3 regions of the Streptomyces sp. NBC_01508 genome follow, and region 1 is predicted to be linked to each of the others. Evidence: riboswitches for the same ligand, from Rfam matches in the RefSeq annotation. Region 1 holds a riboswitch; each other region holds the start of a gene.

Region 1 (3,249 bases):
TCGGTCTCGCCGTGGCCACCAGTGCCACGCTCGGCGACCTGGGTGAGTCGATGATCAAGCGGGACCTCGGGATCAAGGACATGGGGACTCTGCTGCCCGGTCACGGCGGCATCATGGACCGCCTCGACTCGCTCCTGCCGACGGCCCCGGTGGTGTGGCTGCTGCTGGTGGTGTTCGTCGGGTCGGGCTGACCCGTATCCGTACCGGTTACTCTGGTAAGGCCCGCCGTCCCGGACGGCGGGCCTTACTGCGCTCCGCGGTCGCGGAGCCCTTCACATGAGGTCTCCTGGCACCGGCAGTGTGCCCATGTCCCTCCCGCAGCCGGCGGGGAACACCGGCCTCGTCGTACCGAGGAGAAAACAGCTCATGGCACCGCCCAATCCCGGAGAACTCACCTTCGTCGCACCCCGCGGCGCCAAGAAGCCGCCGAGGCACCTCGCTGACCTCACACCGGAGGAGCGTCGCGAGGCCGTGGCGGCGCTCGGCGAGAAGGAGTTCCGCGCCAAGCAGTTGTCGCAGCACTACTTCGCGCGGTTCGCCCACGACCCCGCCGAGTGGACGGACATCCCCGCCGCCGCGCGGGACAAGCTCGCCACGGAACTGCTGCCCGACCTGATGTCCGTGGTACGGCACATCTCCTGCGACGACGACACCACCCGTAAGACGCTGTGGCGGCTGCACGACGGCACGCTCGTCGAGTCCGTTCTGATGCGCTACCCGGACCGCGTCACCATGTGCATCTCCTCGCAGGCGGGCTGCGGGATGAACTGCCCGTTCTGTGCCACGGGGCAGGCGGGCCTCGACCGCAACCTGTCCACGGCGGAGATCGTGCACCAGATCGTGGACGGCATGCGCGCGCTGCGCGACGGTGAGGTCCCCGGCGGCCCCGCCCGGCTGTCCAACATCGTCTTCATGGGCATGGGCGAACCGCTCGCCAACTACCGCCGTGTCGTCGGCTCGATCCGTCGGCTGACCGACCCCGAACCGGACGGTCTCGGACTCTCGCAGCGCGGCATCACCGTCTCGACGGTGGGCCTGGTGCCCGCGATGCTGCGATTCGCCGACGAGGGCTTCAAGTGCCGCCTCGCGGTCTCACTGCACGCGCCCGACGACGAACTGCGCGACACCCTCGTTCCGGTCAACACCCGTTGGAAGGTGCGGGAGGTGCTGGACGCCGCCTGGGAGTACGCCGAGAAGTCGGGCCGCCGGATCTCCATCGAGTACGCCATGATCCGCGACATCAACGACCAGGCGTGGCGGGGCGATCTGCTGGGCCGGCTGCTCAAGGGGAAGCGGGTGCACGTCAATTTGATCCCGCTCAACCCGACCCCCGGGTCCAAGTGGACAGCCTCCCGCCCCGAGGACGAGAAGGCGTTCGTCGAGGCGATCGCGTCCCACGGGGTGCCGGTGACGGTGCGCGACACCCGCGGTCAGGAGATCGACGGGGCGTGCGGTCAGCTGGCGGCGACGGAGCGCTGAGCGCCGGGAAGGGCCCCGTCGGGGCCCATGTACGCTGGGTTCGAAAGAATTTCATATTCCGACAGGGGAGCGCCACAGCGCTGAGAGTGCGACAGAGACTCGAAAGAGCCTCACGGTCGCAGACCCTCTGAACCTTGCCCAGGTCATTCTGGGTAGGAAGTTCGGTCATCACTCAAGCTGTTGCGCCCTGCCCTGCTCCGGTCCGCCGGCGCGGGGCAGGGCCGCGTCTTCTCCTGGACATCCCAGGAGGAATTCAGTGCGTACCACGAAGAACTTGGCGGCCGGCGCCGTCGCCGCCGCGATAGGTGTCTCCACCCTCGCCGCGTGCGGTGGCGGGTCCGAGGACGCCACGTCGTCGGACGGCGCGAAGTCCAAGAGCGTGACGCTCGTCGCCCACGACTCGTTCGCCGTCTCGGGCTCCGTGCTGAAGGCGTTCACGGAGCAGACCGGCTACACCGTCAAGGTGCTGAAGAGCGGCGAGGCCGGTGCGGCGCTCAACAAGGAGATCCTCACCAAGGGTTCGCCGCAGGGCGACGTCTTCTTCGGTGTCGACAACACCTTGCTCTCCCGCGCACTCGATAACAGTCTGTTCACGCCGTACGAGGCGAAGGGACTCGACCAGGTCCGCGCCGATGTACGGCTCGACGACGCCAAGCACCGCGTCACCCCCGTCGACACCGGCGACATCTGCGTCAACTACGACAAGAAGTACTTCACCGACAAGAAGCTGGCGCCGCCGGAGTCCTTCGCCGACCTGACGAAGCCCGCCTACAAGGACCTGCTGGTCGTCGAGAACGCCGAGCAGTCCTCACCTGGCCTCGGCTTCCTCCTCGGCACCGTCGCCGCGTACGGGGACGACGGATGGCAGGGCTACTGGAAGAAGCTCAAGGCCAACGGCGTCCAGGTCGTGGACAGTTGGGAGCAGGCATACAACGAGGAGTTCTCCGGCTCTGCTGGCGGCAAGAAGGCCAAGGCGGAGCGCCCGCTCGTCGTCTCCTACGCGTCGAGCCCGCCCGTCGGGGTCCTGTACGCCGACCCGCAGCCCGAGGAGGCCCCGACCGGCGTCGCCGCGGGCACGTGCTTCCGGCAGATCGAGTTCGCCGGCCTGCTTCAGGGGGCGAAGAACGAGGCGGGCGGCAAGGCCCTGCTGGACTTCCTGGTGAGCAAGACCTTCCAGGAGGACATGCCGCTCAACATGTTCGTGAATCCGGTCGTCGACGGCGCGAAGCTGCCCGCGCTCTTCACGGACCACGGCGCCGTGGTCGACAACCCGGAGACCGTGGCGCCGGAGAAGATCGCCAAGAACCGTGACGCGTGGATCCAGTCGTGGTCCTCACTCGTCGTCAAGTAGGCGCGAAAGCCGCCCGGGAAGGCGACAGGGCCACACGTACGGAGGTGAGTGGTCCGGTCGGCGGGCCGGGCCGGGGCCGGGGTGTGGGACGGGCGGTGCGGGCCGTACGGCGCCGTAGGAGCGCCGTACGGCTCCGCCTCATGGCCGTGCCTGTCGCGTTCTTCGCGGTCTTCTTCGCCTACCCCGTCGCCGCGATCGTCGGCCGCGGGCTGAAGGCGGACGGCTCCTGGCACTGGGGCCGTTTCGGGGACGTACTGAGCCGGCCCGACATCGGGCAGGTGCTCTGGTTCACGACGTGGCAGGCCGCGGTCTCCACCGCTCTCACCCTGCTGATCGCGCTCCCCGGTGCCTACGTCTTCGCACGCTTCGAGTTCCCCGGCAAACAACTCCTGCGCGCCGTCGTGACCGTGCCGTTCGTC
Region 2 (3,249 bases), 4.4 Mb from region 1:
CGAGCCGACGGAGAGCCGTCAGAGAGCCGTCAGAGAGCCGTCAGAGAGCCGTCATCTTGAGCGGTACGGCGGGGTCGGCGGCCCGCTCCGTGTCGATCCGCGCGCCCGCCGCGACGAGCTTGCGGCCCTGCGCCAGGTCACGCGGTCGGCCGACGGCCAGCAGCGCCACCAGCACCCCCTCGCGCAGCCAGAGGACCGACCAGGCGGCGCTCGCCGGGTCGCCGCGCCACAGGAGGGTGTCGGCCCGCGCGTGGTGGCCCGCGTACTGCACGAAGCGGCCGAACTGCTCGGACCAGAAGTACGGGACGGGGTCGTACGGCTCGTGCGACTCCCCCACGATGTCGGCGGCGACCGTGCGCGGCCCCTGGAGCGCGTTGTCCCAGTGGTGCACCAGCAGCCGCTCGCCGTAGCGGGCCGAGGGGAACGAGGCGCAGTCACCGACCGCGTACACGCCGGGCGACGAGGTACGCAGCCGGTCGTCGGCCGTGACGGCGCCCTCGGCGCCGGTCGCGATGCCGGAGCCCGCCAGCCAGGCCGTGGCGGGTCGGGCGCCGATGCCCACGACCACCGCGTCCGCCGCCAGCTCGCGGCCGTCGGTGAGGACCACCCTGCCGGGCTCGACGGTCGCCACGCGCGCATCGGTGAGGAGTTCCGCGCCGCTCTCGGCGTACCAGTGCGCCATCGGAGTGGCGACCTCGGCCGGCAGGGCGCCGGCGAGCGGGCGGTCCGCGGCCTCGACGACGGTGACCGCGCAGTCGGCCTCCCTGGCGGCGGTGGTGAACTCGGCGCCGATCCAGCCCGCTCCCACCACCACGATGTGGTGCTTGCGGTCCAGGACGGGGCGCAGCCGCGCGGCGTCGTCCAGGGTGCGCAGCAGATGGACACCGGGGACGCCCGCCGCGCCCGGCAGGGTGACCGGTTCGGCGCCGGTGGCGACGACCAGGACGTCGTACGCAACCGGGCCCGCCTCTGTGTCCACCTCACGGTCCTCCGGGCGCACGCCGGTCACTTCGAGACCCAGCCGCAGTTCCACGGAGAGGGCGTCGAAGTCGACGTCGAAGGCCGAGCTCTCCGCCGTCCCCAGGAGGACGGCCTTCGAGAGTGGGGGCCGGTCGTAGGGCTGGTGCCGTTCGGCGCCGATGAGGGTGACGGCGCCGTCGTACCCCAATTCGCGCAGTGCCACGGCGGTCTGCACACCCGCCATGCCCGCGCCGACGACCACCACGCGCCGCTCGTCCGTCTGCTTCCGCTGCTCACTCACCCGATCACCTTAAGGAACCGGCCGGGACCACGACTCCCTTACCGGGTGCGTGGACCGGGGGTTACCCTGGCCCCGGAACCACCGATCGGCAGTAGGAATCAAGAGACTTCACACCTCGCGGGAGCCCGTACGCACCGGGCTGAGAGGGAGGCTGACGCGGCCTCCGACCGTACGAACCTGATCCGGGTCATGCCGGCGAAGGGAGGAGCGGGACGCCCATGCGGTCATCTCATACCGATGTCCTGGTCGTCGGGGGCGGGATCATCGGCCTCGTCACCGCCTGGCGCGCGGCGCAGCGCGGGCTCGGCGTCACCGTCGTCGATCCCGAGCCGGGCGGCGGGGCCGCCCGGGTCGCCGCCGGGATGCTCGCCGCCGTCAGCGAACTCGACCACGGCGAACAGACCCTGCTGGGGCTGAACATCGCCTCCGCGCGGCTCTACCCCGACTTCGTCGCCGAACTGGAGTCGGCCACCGGCCAGGACACCGGCTACCGCGCCTGCGGCACCCTCGCCGTCGCCCTCGACACCGACGACCGGGCCCGGCTGCGTGAACTCCACGCCCTCCAGAGAAGGTCGGGGCTGGAGTCCGAATGGCTCACCGGCCGCGAGTGCCGGCGGCTGGAGCCGATGCTCGCTCCGGGCGTACGCGGCGGGCTGCGGGTCGACGGTGACCACCAGATCGACCCGCGCAGGCTCGCAGCCGCCCTGCTGACGGCCTGCGAGCGGGCGGGGGTGGTCTTCCACCGGGCGTGGGCCGAACGGCTGCGAGTGGTCCGGGACCGGGCCGCCGGGGTCACGGTCGGTGGCGGCACCGAACTCGGCGCCGACCAGGTCGTCATCGCCGGGGGCAGCCTCAGCGGGCAGCTCGCGGGCGTGCCGGACGACGTCCTGCCGCCGGTACGTCCCGTCAAGGGCCAGGTCCTGCGGCTGACGGTGCCGCGCCCGTACGCCCCGTTCCTGTCCCGGACACTGCGGGCCGAGGTCCGCGGCAGCCACGTCTATCTGGTGCCGCGCGAGAACGGCGAGCTGGTCGTGGGCGCGACGAGCGAAGAGCTGGGCTGGGACACGACGGTGACGGCGGGCGGGGTGTACGAACTGCTGCGCGACGCCCATGAACTGCTCCCCGGCATCACCGAACTGCCGCTCACCGAGACCCGCGCCGGGCTGCGCCCGACGTCGCCGGACAACGCCCCGCTGCTCGGACCGACCGCCCTGCCTGGCCTGCTTCTGGCCACCGGGCACCACCGCAACGGGGTGCTCCTGACGCCCGTCACCGGCCAGGTGATGGCCACCGTGCTCACGACCGGTGAACTCCCCGACGACGCGCGGCCCTTCACACCCGGCCGCTTCGCGCCGGCCTTCGTGCCCGGCCCCTCGCCGGCCTTCTCCCCCGCCGTCTCCGTAGGTCAGGAGCAGCACGCATGAGCACCGAATCCGTGACCGTCTCGGTGAACGGGGAGGCCCGCGTCCTCGCCGTCCCCGTCACCCTCGACGTCCTCGTCGCGACCCTCACCCCCGCCCCTTCGGGCGTCGCCGCCGCGCTCAACGAGACCGTCGTCCCGCGCGGGCGCTGGTCCGCGACCCCCCTGGCCGACGGCGACCGCGTCGAAGTCCTCACCGCCGTCCAAGGAGGCTGACCCGATGTCCGGCGACCGGCTCACCATCGGCGGCACCGTCCTCAACTCCCGGCTCATCATGGGCACGGGCGGCGCGCCCAGCCTCGACGTACTGGAAAGGTCCCTGACCGCGTCGGGCACCGAACTCACCACCGTCGCGATGCGCCGGCTGGACCCGACCGTGCACGGCTCCGTCCTGTCCGTGCTCGGCCGGCTGGGCATCCGGGTCCTGCCGAACACGGCGGGCTGCCACACGGCGGGTGAGGCCGTCCTCACCGCCCGCCTGGCGCGCGAGGCGCTGGGCACCGACTGGATCAAGCTCGAAGTGGTGGCCGACGAACGGACGCTGCTGCCCGACCCGATCGAACTGCTG
Region 3 (3,249 bases), 2.3 Mb from region 1:
ACCTGGGCCTTCGGCCGCGAGCTGCTGGTCGACGGCATCAACGAACCCAGCGGCGACGGCGACGTGTACATCTCACCGACCGAGCCCGAAGAGCTCTCCGACGTCCACATCAGGCTCCAGGTCGGCACCGAGCACGCCCTGTTCCGGGTCAGCGCGCCACCGCTGGTGGCCTTCCTCGACCGTACGGACCGGCTGGTCCCGCTCGGCCAGGAGATGGCGCTCGGGGACTTCGAGACCAACCTGGAGGAGACGCTCGGCCGCATCCTCGCCGAGGAGAACGCGGGCTGAGCCCTCGGCGCGGGCGCGGGGCTACGCCTTACGGCGCCGCCCGCCTCCGCCACGCGTCCGCAGCCCGCCGAACGGCCCCCTGGAGGACGCCTTCGACGGCGCTCCCGAGGGTGCCCCCGACGGCGCCCCCGTCGCGGTCTCCGACACCGCTCCCCCCGACGCCCCCGGCCGGTCGGCCGACACCACCAGCGCCGCCAGCGCCGTGGTCACCGGCACCGAGGCGACCAGACCGATCGATCCCACCAGGGTCCGTACGATCTCCTGGGCCACCAGCTCGCTGGTGGCCACCGTCGCCACGCCCGACTCCGCGATCGAGAAGAGCAGCAACAGCGGCAACGCCGCGCCCGCGTAGGCCAGTACGAGCGTGTTGACCACCGACGCGATGTGGTCCCGGCCGATCCGGATACCCGCCCGGTAGAGGGCGCGCGGCCCCATGTCCGGATTCGCCTGCCGCAGCTCCCACACCGCCGATGTCTGGGTGACCGTCACATCGTCCAGCACGCCGAGCGATCCGATGACGATGCCCGCCAGCAGCAGACCACTCATGTCGATCTCCGGATACAGCCCGTGGATCAGCCCGGTGTTGTCGTCCGTGTTGCCCGTCAGACTCGCCCAGCCGATGAACAGCGAGCCCAGCAGCCCGATCAGCAGCAGCGAGAACAGCGTCCCGAGCACCGCGACGGACGTACGGGCCGTCAGACCGTGGCACAGATACAGCGCGAACAGCATGATCGCGCTCGCGCCGACGACCGCGACGATCAGCGGATTCGAGCCCTGGAGAATCGCCGGCAGGATGAACAGCGTCAGTACGGCGAACGAGATGACGAGCGCGACCAACGCCATCAGCCCGCGCAGCCGCCCCACGACGACCACCGCGAGCGCGAAGATCCCGGCCAGCAGCGCCATCGGGAACGTGCGGTCCACGTCCGTGACCGAGTACTGGAGATCACGCGGCGCGTCGGGCGCGTACGCCACCACCACGCCCTGTTTCACGTGAAACTGCCGCGGCGCGTCCGGCTGGACGACCTCCACGAACGTACGCCCCTTGTTCGTGCCGCTCGTCACCTCGACCGTCGCCTTCACACAGTCCCCGGTCTGCGCACGCTGCGCCTCACGCCCCTGCGGCGTCGACGTGTCACCCGTCGGCGGGACCTGGGCGGCGTTCACGTCCTTGCAGTCGACCCGCTCGATCTTCACCACCTCGCCCTGCTCGGTCTGCCGGTCGAAGCCGACACCGGTGCGCTCGTGCGCCGGGGCGCCACCGGGCCAGAGGACGACGAGCCCGACAACTACGGCCGTCGCGAAGGGAATCAGCACGGCGGCGATGACCTTGCGCAGGTGTGTGGAGACCGGCGCGGCCGGCCCGTGGCTGTGCGAGTGGCCGTGCGTATCGGGTGTCTGCTGGGGTGAGGTCACCGCCCGATCATCGCAACAACGACGGGGGCCCTCTGTTCAGCACGCCCGACATCGCGCTAGCGTGGTGTTGCCTTTACACACGCGGGAGCTCGGAGCACCGGGCTGAGAGGACGCTGACTGTGGAGTTCGGGGCTTCCCCGAACCCCTGAGCTGCGTCGACCGCCGAACCTGTTACCGGGTAATGCCGGCGTAGGGAGTAGGTCTCAAATGACCGTTCAGGACACACGCACGCCTGCCGCACGACCCATCGGCTGGCACAAGGGATATGTGGCGGGCTCCCGCCCCGACCTCCAGGTGCCGGTACGCCAGGTGCACCTCACCAACGGCGACGACGTGACGCTGTACGACACGTCGGGGCCGTACACCGACCCCACCGTCGAGACCGACGTACGGCGCGGTCTCGCCCCGCTCCGGGAGAACTGGATCGTCGGCCGCGGCGACACCGAGGAGTACGCGGGCCGCCCCGTGCGCCCCGAGGACGACGGCCTCAAGCACACCTCGCCCCGCGGTGGCCTCCGCAATCTGGACGCGGTCTTCCCCGGCCGCCCGCGCCAGCCGCGCCGGGGCCGCGACGGACAGGCGGTCACCCAACTCGCGTACGCACGGCGCGGTGACATCACCCCGGAGATGGAGTACGTCGCCATCAGGGAGAACGTCGCGCCCGAGGTCGTACGCGACGAGATCGCCGCAGGCCGCGCCGTACTGCCGGCCAACGTCAACCACCCCGAGATCGAACCGATGATCATCGGCAAGCGGTTCCTGGTGAAGGTCAACGCCAACATCGGCAACTCCGCGGTCACCTCCTCCATCGAGGAGGAGGTGGACAAGATGACCTGGGCCACCAAGTGGGGCGCCGACACGGTCATGGACCTGTCCACCGGCCGCAACATCCACACCACCCGCGAGTGGGTGCTGCGCAACTCCCCCGTCCCCATCGGCACCGTGCCGCTCTACCAGGCGCTGGAGAAGGTCGACGGCAAGGCCGAGGAGCTGACCTGGGAGATCTACAAGGACACGGTCGTCGAGCAGGCGGAGCAGGGCGTCGACTACATGACCGTCCACGCCGGCGTCCTGCTGCGCTACGTGCCGCTGACGGCCCGCCGCAAGACCGGCATCGTCTCGCGCGGCGGCTCGATCATGGCGGCGTGGTGCCTGGCGCACCACCAGGAGTCGTTCCTGTACGAGAACTTCGAGGAGCTGTGCGACATCCTCGCGGCGTACGACGTCACGTACTCCCTCGGCGACGGCCTGCGCCCCGGCTCGATCGCCGACGCCAACGACGAGGCGCAGTTCGCCGAACTGCGCACGCTGGGCGAGCTGAACACCATCGCCAAGCGCCACCACGTGCAGACGATGATCGAAGGTCCGGGCCATGTCCCGATGCACAAGATCAAGGAGAACATCGACCTCCAGCAGGAGATCTGCGAGGAGGCGCCGTTCTACACCCTCGGCCCGCTGACGACGGACATCGCCCCGGCGTACGACCACATCACCTCCGGCATCGGCGCCGCGATGATCGCCTGGTGGGGCACGGCGATGCTCTGC

What was found. A riboswitch is a leader RNA that binds a small molecule or an ion and turns the genes downstream of it on or off. The one in region 1 is predicted to bind thiamine pyrophosphate.
Region 2: linked by a shared signal. The riboswitch ahead of thiO (glycine oxidase ThiO) and the one ahead of OG700_RS09200 (thiamine ABC transporter substrate binding subunit) in region 1 are both predicted to bind thiamine pyrophosphate.
Region 3: linked by a shared signal. The riboswitch ahead of thiC (phosphomethylpyrimidine synthase ThiC) and the one ahead of OG700_RS09200 (thiamine ABC transporter substrate binding subunit) in region 1 are both predicted to bind thiamine pyrophosphate.

What each region holds. Positions count from the first base shown of each region.
Region 1 is NZ_CP109419.1:2,054,905-2,058,153, reverse strand. Features, by position in the region: gene OG700_RS09210 (phosphatidate cytidylyltransferase) at 1-191, shown strand, start outside; gene rlmN (23S rRNA (adenine(2503)-C(2))-methyltransferase RlmN) at 367-1,479, shown strand; TPP riboswitch at 1,533-1,656, shown strand; gene OG700_RS09200 (thiamine ABC transporter substrate binding subunit) at 1,736-2,830, shown strand; gene OG700_RS09195 (ABC transporter permease) at 2,971-3,249, shown strand, end outside.
Region 2 is NZ_CP109419.1:6,484,104-6,487,352, reverse strand. Features, by position in the region: gene OG700_RS30015 (NAD(P)/FAD-dependent oxidoreductase) at 41-1,204, opposite strand; TPP riboswitch at 1,369-1,482, shown strand; gene thiO (glycine oxidase ThiO) at 1,480-2,685, shown strand; gene thiS (sulfur carrier protein ThiS) at 2,682-2,897, shown strand; gene OG700_RS30000 (thiazole synthase) at 2,902-3,249, shown strand, end outside.
Region 3 is NZ_CP109419.1:4,305,342-4,308,590, forward strand. Features, by position in the region: gene OG700_RS19945 (SsgA family sporulation/cell division regulator) at 1-288, shown strand, start outside; gene OG700_RS19950 (YibE/F family protein) at 310-1,704, opposite strand; TPP riboswitch at 1,776-1,917, shown strand; gene thiC (phosphomethylpyrimidine synthase ThiC) at 1,912-3,249, shown strand, end outside.